Regions from separate parts of the Streptomyces sp. NPDC058092 genome, predicted to be linked through region 1. Evidence: riboswitches for the same ligand, from Rfam matches in the RefSeq annotation. Region 1 holds a riboswitch; the other holds the start of a gene.
What was found. A riboswitch is a leader RNA that binds a small molecule or an ion and turns the genes downstream of it on or off. The one in region 1 is predicted to bind cyclic di-AMP.
Positions count from the first base shown of each region.

Region 2: it holds a riboswitch for cyclic di-AMP, as region 1 does, so the genes downstream of both, ACFVV1_RS33895 (M23 family metallopeptidase) here and ACFVV1_RS39255 (peptidoglycan DD-metalloendopeptidase family protein) in region 1, are expected to answer to the same signal.

Region 1 covers NZ_JBHVSY010000045.1:5,064-9,675, forward strand. Annotated here, with positions in the region: gene ACFVV1_RS39245 (tyrosine-protein phosphatase) at 1-126, opposite strand, end outside; gene ACFVV1_RS39250 (alpha-galactosidase) at 353-2,452, shown strand; cyclic di-AMP (ydaO/yuaA leader) riboswitch at 2,746-2,900, shown strand; gene ACFVV1_RS39255 (peptidoglycan DD-metalloendopeptidase family protein) at 2,906-3,853, shown strand; gene ACFVV1_RS39260 (SGNH/GDSL hydrolase family protein) at 4,043-4,612, shown strand, end outside.
Region 2 covers NZ_JBHVSY010000028.1:84,117-88,728, forward strand. Annotated here, with positions in the region: gene ACFVV1_RS33880 (SPFH domain-containing protein) at 1-136, shown strand, start outside; tRNA gene ACFVV1_RS33885 (tRNA-Met) at 291-364, shown strand; gene ACFVV1_RS33890 (PP2C family protein-serine/threonine phosphatase) at 582-1,742, shown strand; cyclic di-AMP (ydaO/yuaA leader) riboswitch at 2,023-2,175, shown strand; gene ACFVV1_RS33895 (M23 family metallopeptidase) at 2,187-3,431, shown strand; gene ACFVV1_RS33900 (DUF2785 domain-containing protein) at 3,658-4,452, opposite strand.

The sequences.
Region 1 (4,612 bases):
GCGGAAGAGCCGCCCGTACCGCATCCGCCGGCCGTCGACGGTGGGCAGGCCGCCCACGTCGCGGAAGTTGCGGACGCCCGCCAGCTCGGGTTCCGTCGACGGGGTCTGCGGCAACTGCTGCGTCACAGTGTCTCCTGGAGTGTCTGGCGCCGACGTGAGTCGCCGACTGGGCCACTCCCGCGACGATACGACATGGATTCCTCAGGCAATCATCTCGTTCATTCCTTGTCGATACCGCAGCGAACCCCCTTGCTCCTGTGGCGAATCCGTCCGGTGAATTCCTTGCCCGACCGTTGCCTGCCGACCCGGCAACGGTCGATGATGTGCGGAACTGTTGGAATGTGGGGGCGCGATGATCGAGACTGGCGGCAAGGGCCGGACCTGGCTGCTCACCGGGGCGAGCAGCGGCTACGCACTGCGGCTCACGGAGCGGGACGAGCTGGTCCATCTGCACTGGGGTCCGCGGATCTCCCTGGCCGCGGCGGAGGCGCTGGCCGCGGCGCCGGAGCAGCCCGTCCGGGGCTTCGAGTCCCCGCTCGACGGCCGCGAGGAGTACCCGGTGGAGGGCGGCCCCCGGTTCGTCCGCCCGGCCCTCTCGGTACGGACCCCGGAGGTCCGCGGTACGGAGTGGGCCTTCGCCGACGCCACGGTGGACGGGGACGAACTCCGCATCGGCTTCACCGACTCCGTGCACCGGCTCGCCCTGACCCTGCACTACCGGATGCGGGACGCTTGCGACGTCATCGAGCGCTGGGCCACCGTCGCCCACGCCGGGCCGGACGGTCCGCCGCTGGAGCTGCTGCGCGCCGACGCGGCCGCCTGGGCGCTGCCGGCCCGCGACGGCTGGCGGCTGAGCCGGCTGCACGGCCGCTGGGCGGCGGAGTCGCGGCTCGCCCGGGCGGAGCTGACGTACGGCGAGAGCGTCATCTCCAGCAGGCGCGGCCACACCGGGCATCAGTACCTGCCGTGGGTCTCACTCGACGCGGACGGTGCGGCGACCGAGGAGAGCGGCGAGGTGTACGGCTGTGCGCTCGGCTGGTCCGGGTCGTGGCGGATCTCCGTGCAGCGGCTGCCCGACGGGCTCGTGCAGATCACCGGGGGCGCCGGGCACGACGACTCGGGGCTGCTGCTGCTCGCGCCGGGGGAGTCGTACGTCACACCTGTCTTCGCCGGCCTGTGGAGCGCGGCGGGGTTCGGCGGGGCGAGCCGGGCCTGGCACGCCTGGCAGCTGGCCCAGGTGATCCCGGACGCAGGGAGTCTGCGGCCGGTGCTCTACAACTCCTGGGAGGCGACGGGCTTCGACATCGCGCAGGAGCAGCAGCGCGCCCTCGCCGAGCGCGCCGCCGCGATGGGTGTCGAGCTGTTCGTCGTGGACGACGCGTGGTTCGGGCAGCGCACCAGCGACCGGGCGGGGCTGGGCGACTGGACGCCGAATCCGGACCGCTTTCCCGGTGGGCTGGGGCCGCTCGCCGACGAAGTGCACGGTCTCGGCATGCAGTTCGGTATCTGGGTCGAGCCGGAAATGGTCAATGCCGACAGTGATCTCTATCGTGCACACCCCGACTGGGTACAGCACTTCCCCGGGCGGGCCCGGACCGAGTTCCGTAATCAACTGGTGCTCAATCTGGCCCGCGCCGATGTGCGGGAATATCTCTGGGAACAGCTGGACGCACTGCTCTCCGGCGCGCGCATCGACTATGTGAAATGGGACTTCAACCGCTCCTTCACCGACGCGGGCTGGCCGGGCGAGGAGTATCCGCAGAAGATCTGGATCGAGCATGTCGACGCCCTGTACGCGCTGATCGACCGGCTCCGGGCCGCGCACCCCTCGGTCGCCTTCGAGTCCTGCTCGGGCGGCGGCGGCCGGATCGATCTGGGGATTCTGTCCCGTACGGACCAGGTGTGGACCTCGGACAACACCGACCCGCTCGACCGCCTCGCCATCCAGGAGGGCTTCGGCCAGATCCATCCGGCCCGGGTGATGGCCGCCTGGGTCACCGACAGCCCCAACGTCCAGCTCAACGGCAGGGTCAGCTCACTGCGCTTCCGTTTTGTGAGCGCGATGGCCGGTGTGCTCGGGGTCGGTGGTGACCTCACCGAGTGGAGCGAGGACGAACTGGCCGAGGCGCGGACCTGGGTGGATCTCTACAAGGAGATTCGGCCGGTGGTACAGCACGGCTCGCTGTACCGGCTGCGTGCCCCGCGTGGTGGGCTCAGCGCGGTCCAGTACGTCCACGGGGACGAGGCCGTGGTCCTGATGTGGCTGGAGGCGCAGCGGTACGGGGAGCGGCCCCCGGCCCTGCGACTGCGCGGACTCGACCCCGCGGCGACGTACACCTGCCTGGACACGGGGGCGGTGCACCACGGTTCGGTACTGCTTCATCAGGGGCTGCACACCGGGCTTCGGGGGGATCTCGACGCACGGGTGCTGAGGCTTCGGCGCGAACGATGAGCATGACATGTCCGTAATGGGTTGATTTGGCCGAACTTGCCCCATATGTACGGCAGATGGTTGCCCGCTCGTGAGCGGGATCATATCCGTGACGGTGCGTACTGGCGGGGCGGCCGGGTATTCCGTGCGCGGCGCGGAAAGCCAAGATCCCTAATCCACGGAGTGTGACCGGAATTCAGCGCCGAATTCCTGGCGGGGATTCCGGAACGGAACCAGTGGCTTGTTCTTGCCGTCCCGACTCGCTTACGGTCACCGTCAATCCGGACGGACCGCCTAATCCTGCCGCCGCCCGGAATTCGCATCCACTCATCGTGTGGCAGGAGCGGGGGAACCAGGTAGGCCGCCGATCGGAGAAATCCGGCCGGCTCGGGGTGAAGTCGCGCTCAGCGCGGCCGGGCATCTCCAGCCCGAACCCGACAGCTCACCTCGTAGGCGCCGGAGAGGAAGCACTTCATGCCCATATCGGGTAAGCACCGTCGTACGAAGACCCGCGCCATTGCCCGTGGCGTCGTCGCCGCAGGCGCCGGCGGCGCCGTCATCGCGCTGCCGCTGCTCGGCGCCACCGGTGCCAACGCCGCCCCGGCCGCCGCCCCGCAGTCGGTCTCCGCCGCCGCCACGCACGCCACTCCGGCCAAGCCGGTCGCGCAGAAGCAGACCGCCACCACGACGTACTCCGTCGTCTCCGGCGACTGGCTGTCGAAGATCGCCGCCGAGCACAAGATCGAGGGTGGCTGGCAGAAGCTGTACCAGGACAACCGCGAGGTCGTCGGCGACGACCCCAGCCTGATCCTCCCGGGCATGAAGCTGACGCTCGGCGGCAAGGCGTCGGGTGACTCCGCGCCCACCGGCGCCGGTACGGGCGCGGCCCTCCCGTCGAAGGCCCCCTCGATTCCCTCGTCGGTCGCGAAGAAGTCCGCCCCGGCCAAGTCCGCCCCGGCCAAGGTGTCGACCGTCACGGAGTCCAAGACCTCCGCCCCGGCCGCTCGGAGCAACAGCTCCGGCTACGCGCACCCGGTCCCCGGCAACCACACCACCGGCTACCGCGCCTCCGGCTCCAACTGGTCCAGCGGCAGCCACACCGGGATCGACTTCCCCGTCTTCACCGGCACCAGCGTGAAGTCCATCACCTCCGGCACCGTCGTCACCGCGGGCTGGGGTGGCGCGTACGGCAACCAGGTCGTCATCAAGCACACCGACGGTCGCTACTCGCAGTACGGCCACCTGTCCTCGATCTCCGTCTCGGCGGGCCAGTCCGTGAGCACCGGTCAGCAGATCGGCCTCTCCGGCGCCACCGGCAACGCCACCGGACCGCACCTGCACTTCGAGGTCCGCACGGGCCCGGCGTACGGCTCGGACATCGACCCGATCGCCTTCCTGGCTTCGCACGGCATCTACGTCTGAGCCGAACGAACGGGCAGTTGACCAACACGGTATGACCTGAGCAACACAGCAGGGGCGGTGCGCGGCGGCGCACCGCCCCTGCTGCTTATTCCCCCTTTACCAAAACCTGACCGGGTGGTCTATCTCACCACCCGTCAACCCCTTATTACGGTCGCGTAGGTCACATTCGGCGGTGCAGGATAAGCGTTTGTGGCAGACGATTCGAGAAAAAATCAACGTGGCGTCATCAACCGACATGGCGTCATCGGGTCGTACGCAGCGATTGGCGACAGCTTCACCGAGGGAGTGGGTGACCGCGGTCCGGACGGGACCTTCGTCGGCTGGGCGGACCGTTTCGCGGTACTTCTCGCGGACCAGCTCCCGGACCCCGATGCGGAATCGAGCACCGACGGCTCCGCGCACGGGAATTTCAGGTACGCCAATCTCGCCGTACGCGGACGCCTCCTCGACCAGATCGTCGAGGAGCAGGTGCCGCGCGCCAAGGAGCTCGCACCCGACCTGGTGAGCTTCTGTGCGGGCGGCAACGACATCATCAGGCCCGGCACCGACCCCGACGACGTGGCCGAGCGCTTCGAGCGCGCGGTCGCCGAGCTGACCGAATCGGTCGGCTCCGTGATGGTCACCACCGGCTTCGACACCCGTGGCGTTCCCGTGCTGCGTCATCTGCGCGGCAAGATCGCCACCTACACCGCCCATGTGCGGTCCATCGCCGACCGCTACGACTGCCCGGTCCTCGACCTGTGGTCGCTGCGTTCCGTC
Region 2 (4,612 bases), on a different contig from region 1:
CGGCGTCAATGAAATGGCGGCGGGCGTGGTCGGCCAGGGGCTGGCGATTCTCCGCTCCCTGCAGCGCGGTGCGAATCCGATGAAGCCCCCGGCGGTCAACGGGAAGGCCGCTCCCCGTATCACCGAGACGAATTGAGGCGGCGGGGCGGCGGGGCGGCGGGGGGTGCGTGGCCGGAGTACCGAGCGAGCTCCGAGCGGTCGGTGATTCGCTCAGTGGCTCAGCGATTCGCTCAGTGATTCGCTCAGTGGTCATGACCCCGCCGCGCATGCCGTACAGTTGTGTTTACCGACGCGGGGTGGAGCAGCTCGGTAGCTCGCTGGGCTCATAACCCAGAGGTCGCAGGTTCAAATCCTGTCCCCGCTACTGAAGACCCAGGCCCGGCACGCATGCAGCGTGCCGGGCCTGGGTCGTTCCAGCTGTAAACCCCCCCGAAGGAGCAGGTCCGGGCGGTGTGTGAGCTGTGCCACGTACGTACCCCCATTGGCCGAAGAGGAGTCGCCGCGCGACTCCGCTCCGGCGAGCCTGGGGGTGGGGCGCGGTACCGTCCGCAGCCGCGCGCGTACCGGGCAGGAGACCACAGGTGTGGAAGCGGCTGAAGGGGCGCGGCAGACATGCCGAGGGCGGCATCCGTACCCGGCGGTTCGTCCGCGCGCTGCCCGCCATGATGATCCTCGGCGGGTTGGCGTTCGACATCCTCACCCCGCCGACCTTCACCGCCATTCCGCTGTTCGTGGCGGCGCCGCTGATCGCCGCGCCGTTCTTCTCACTGTCCAGGACCATCTGTACCGGCATCGCCTCGATGCTGGCCGTCGTCGTGCTGCGCCTGTACAGCAACACGCTGCCGGACGTCGTGCCGCTGATCGAGCTGCTCACCCTGGCCACCGTCTCGGTCCTCGCGGTCGTGATCAACGCGGTCGTGCGGCGCAGCAATGAGCAGCTGGCGTCCGCGCGGGTCATCGCGGAGACCGCCATGCGGGCGGTGCTGCCGAAGCCGTCAGACCGGATCGGCGGGCTGCATGTGGCGGCGCGGTACGAGGCGGCGCAGGCCGACGAGTTCGTCGGCGGTGACCTGTTCGCCGTGACGGACTCCCCTTACGGGGTGCGGTTGGTGGTCGGGGACGTACGGGGGAAGGGGCTCGACGCCGTGGAGTCGGTGGCGGTGATCATCGGGGCGTTCCGGGAGGCGGCCGAGCAGGAGCGTTCGCTGGAGGGCGTGGCGCAGCGGCTGGAGCGGGCGCTGGCGCGGGAGGGGACGCGACGGGGCGGGCTCGACGCGGTCGAGGGCTTCATCACCGCCGTGCTGGCCGAGATCCCGGCCGGGCTGCCCCGGGTGCGGATCGTCAACCGCGGTCACCCCGAGCCGATCCTGTTGCACCCGGACGGGGCGCTCGAAGTGCTGGGGCCCACGGTGCCCGCACTGCCGCTCGGGATGGACCTGGGGGCGTGGCCCGACCGGTCGGACGAGTGGGATCTGCCGGCGGGGACGACCCTGCTCCTGTACACGGACGGCCTCTCCGAGGCGCGGAACGCCGACGGGGTCTTCTACGACCCGGCGGCCCGGCTGCGCGGGCGGATCTTCCCGGGGCCCGAGGAGCTGCTGTCCGCGCTGACCGATGACGTACGGCTGCACACGGGGGGTGAGACGACCGACGACATGGCGCTGCTCGCGGTCGTACGTCCCGCGGAGGGGCAGCCGGACCGGCGCAGGACCGTGAAGATCGTCGGTCTGGAAGGGGTGTGACGGGTGGGGCGGGGGCTTCGTGCGAGCCGGGCGTGGCCTTGGGCGCGGGATACCACCGTACGTAACCGAAGCGCGTCGCTCCGCATAACATTTGACGCAACGTCAGAAACCGAGTGGCGGCTGAGGGTCGATCAACTCGTCCCATTCCGCCCGGTTGTGCACCGTAAAGTCCAGGCCAAAGACGTGAACGATCAGTGGGAACGGCTTGGAATCAGGCCCCGGTGTCTATTAACGTTCGATAACGCAGCGCGGTCGTCCCAGCCGTCGTCAGTGGCGGCACCGTGCGCGAGCGCCGAATTCCGCAAGGGAACCGGGGAACCACCTACATGGGGTGAATCGGACACCTGTGTCTCGTGAGAGGCAGAGGGGCCCGTAGGAGACCTTCCTGCTCCGAACCCGTCAGCTAACCCGGTAGGCGAGAAGGAAGGAAAGGAGCGCGCCCCCGTGGCGTCCAACAAGCCTGCCCCCGAGGCCCCCTCTCGGTTCAACCCCGACTTCGGTTCCGGCTTCGGCGCTGACTTCGGATCCGGTTCCAACTCCGGTTTCGCTTCCGACTCCAACTCCGGTTTCGCTTCCGACTCCGGCTTCGGCGCCGATTTCGGTACCGGCTCCTCCGAATACGGGACCGGTGGGACGGGAACGGCGTACGGCACCGAGCCGGGCGGCGACTTCGGCGGCGATTCCCGTGCCGACGGCAACGGTGAGCCCGAACGCAGCTGGGACGAGTGGAACCCCACCGAGGAGTCCGTCCGCCCCGTACGCGGCAAGCATCGCGTCGCCAAGCAGCGCAACGGACTTGCCCGTAGCTCCACGGTGCTCGGGGTCGGCGTCATCGCGGCGGTCGGTGCGGGCGGCATGGCCACCGCGCAGAGCAAGCCGCCGGTCTCCATCTCCCTTCCCGATTCCATCGCGGACAACCTTCCCGACGCCAAGTCCCTTCCGGGCGTGGGTTCTCTGTTCTCCGGAGAGTCCGAGGCCGACAAGGCCGCTGTCGCCGCCGCTGCCGCACCGCTCACCACCGCCGGCCTCACCACCGCCGAGGCCGAGCAGGGCACGGCGGACGCGGGCGAGGCGCTCCGCGCGCGCATCCTCCAGCAGGCGGAGCAGCAGCAGGACGCCGCCGACGCCGAGGCCAAGGCGGCCCAGGAGAAGGAGGCCGCGGAGAAGGCCGCCGCCGAGGCCAAGAAGCAGCAGGACGCGGCCGAGGCCAAGGTCGCCGCAGAAAAGAAGAAGGCGGAGGAAGAGGCCAAGAAGAAGGCCGAGGCACTGCGGCTCGCCAAGCTCGCCGCCAGCTACGCCATCCCGACCTCCTCGTACACGGTCACCTCGACCTTCGGCGAAGCCGGCTCGATGTGGTCGTCCGGCTACCACACCGGCCTCGACTTCGCGGCGCCGACGGGTACGCCGATCAAGGCCATACACGGCGGCACCATCAAGTCGGCCGGCTGGTCCGGTTCGTACGGCTACCGCACGGTGCTGGAGCTCGACGACGGTACGGAGCTGTGGTTCTGCCACCAGTCCTCGATCGGCGTGAGCGTCGGCCAGAAGGTCACCACCGGTGAGACCATCGGCCGGGTCGGCGCGACCGGCAATGTGACGGGCCCGCACCTCCACCTGGAGGTCCACACCCCCTCCGGTACAGGCATCGACCCGATGGCCTGGCTGCGCGGCAAGGGCCTCAACCCCTGATCCGCAGGCCGTCCTCCCGGTTCTCCCGGCCTGCGTGATCCGGTGATCCGCGCGATCCGAGCCGGTTCGCCTGCCGATGAACTCCGGCAGCCCTGACGCTCCCCCCCCGACGTCAGGGCTGCCGGTCTGTCGAACATGACCCTGCAGCGTAGGGACAGCCGGCCGACCTGCAGAAGCGGTTCCCGCGGCGGCCCGTCAGGCTCGGTCGGCTCCCGGCGTGGAATTATCAAACGATGGACTTCGCATCATTCGCCAGCACTTCAACAATCCGCCGCTTGACCAAGTCGCGATGCGGAACCTGACGAGGCGGCTGCCCCGGCTTCGGCGAGACGCCGAGGTCAGCGAGAATGTAGAGCATCCGCAGGGTGCGTAGTGCGTTGGAAACGTACGTCGGAGTGGTGCCCCGAGCCACGGCCCGCAAGTCGGCACCGATTTCGTCGAGCCACGCGACGGATTGATCCGCGGTGAGCTTCGGGTTGGTGAGAGTCAACGCAATTGCACGGGCGAGCCGATCATCTTCCCGTTCGGCGTACAGGTAATCGGTGGGCGCGACGAGCCGCGCGGTCGCGACGCCCAGCATCTCGACCGGTTCGACATCGCGGTGGCAGCCGAAGGCACCGAGCAAGTCAGCGCCGTGTGCCACAGCGTGCAGCCACCCCAGACGCACATCGTGTCCGCGTAGGTCACTCTCTGTGGGGTACCAGCGGGCGAACGCGTTCATCCATTCCCGACAGAAGTCCCCGCGGCTGACGATCATATCCAGGACCAGCGGCGCGAACGTGCGGGCCTGAATCTGCGAATCGGCGAAGCGGGCCGCCATTTCATTGCCCAGGCGGATCCGGCGGTCGCCGTCGATGACGTCGCGCTCGATCCAGGTCCGCAACACGACGTACGGGTAGCCGTCGCGCACCTCCGGGTCTGGATCTCGCAGACACTCCGCCAGCTCTGCGGTGAGCTCGTCCAGGTCGCCCCCCGGGGGCAGAGCACATTCGTCCGAGTAAATTTTGTACCAGTCAGTCATGATCAGCGAGGTTAACTCGCCACGGGTGGTGTGCCCAGCCAGTATTTGAGGGCCTTCCTCAACTGGGCCATACAAAGCCGCCATTGCCGACGCTCCCTCTCCATACCCGCGATGAAGGCCACCCGACGAGCCGCGCTGAGCGAAGACGAGCGCCTGGCCG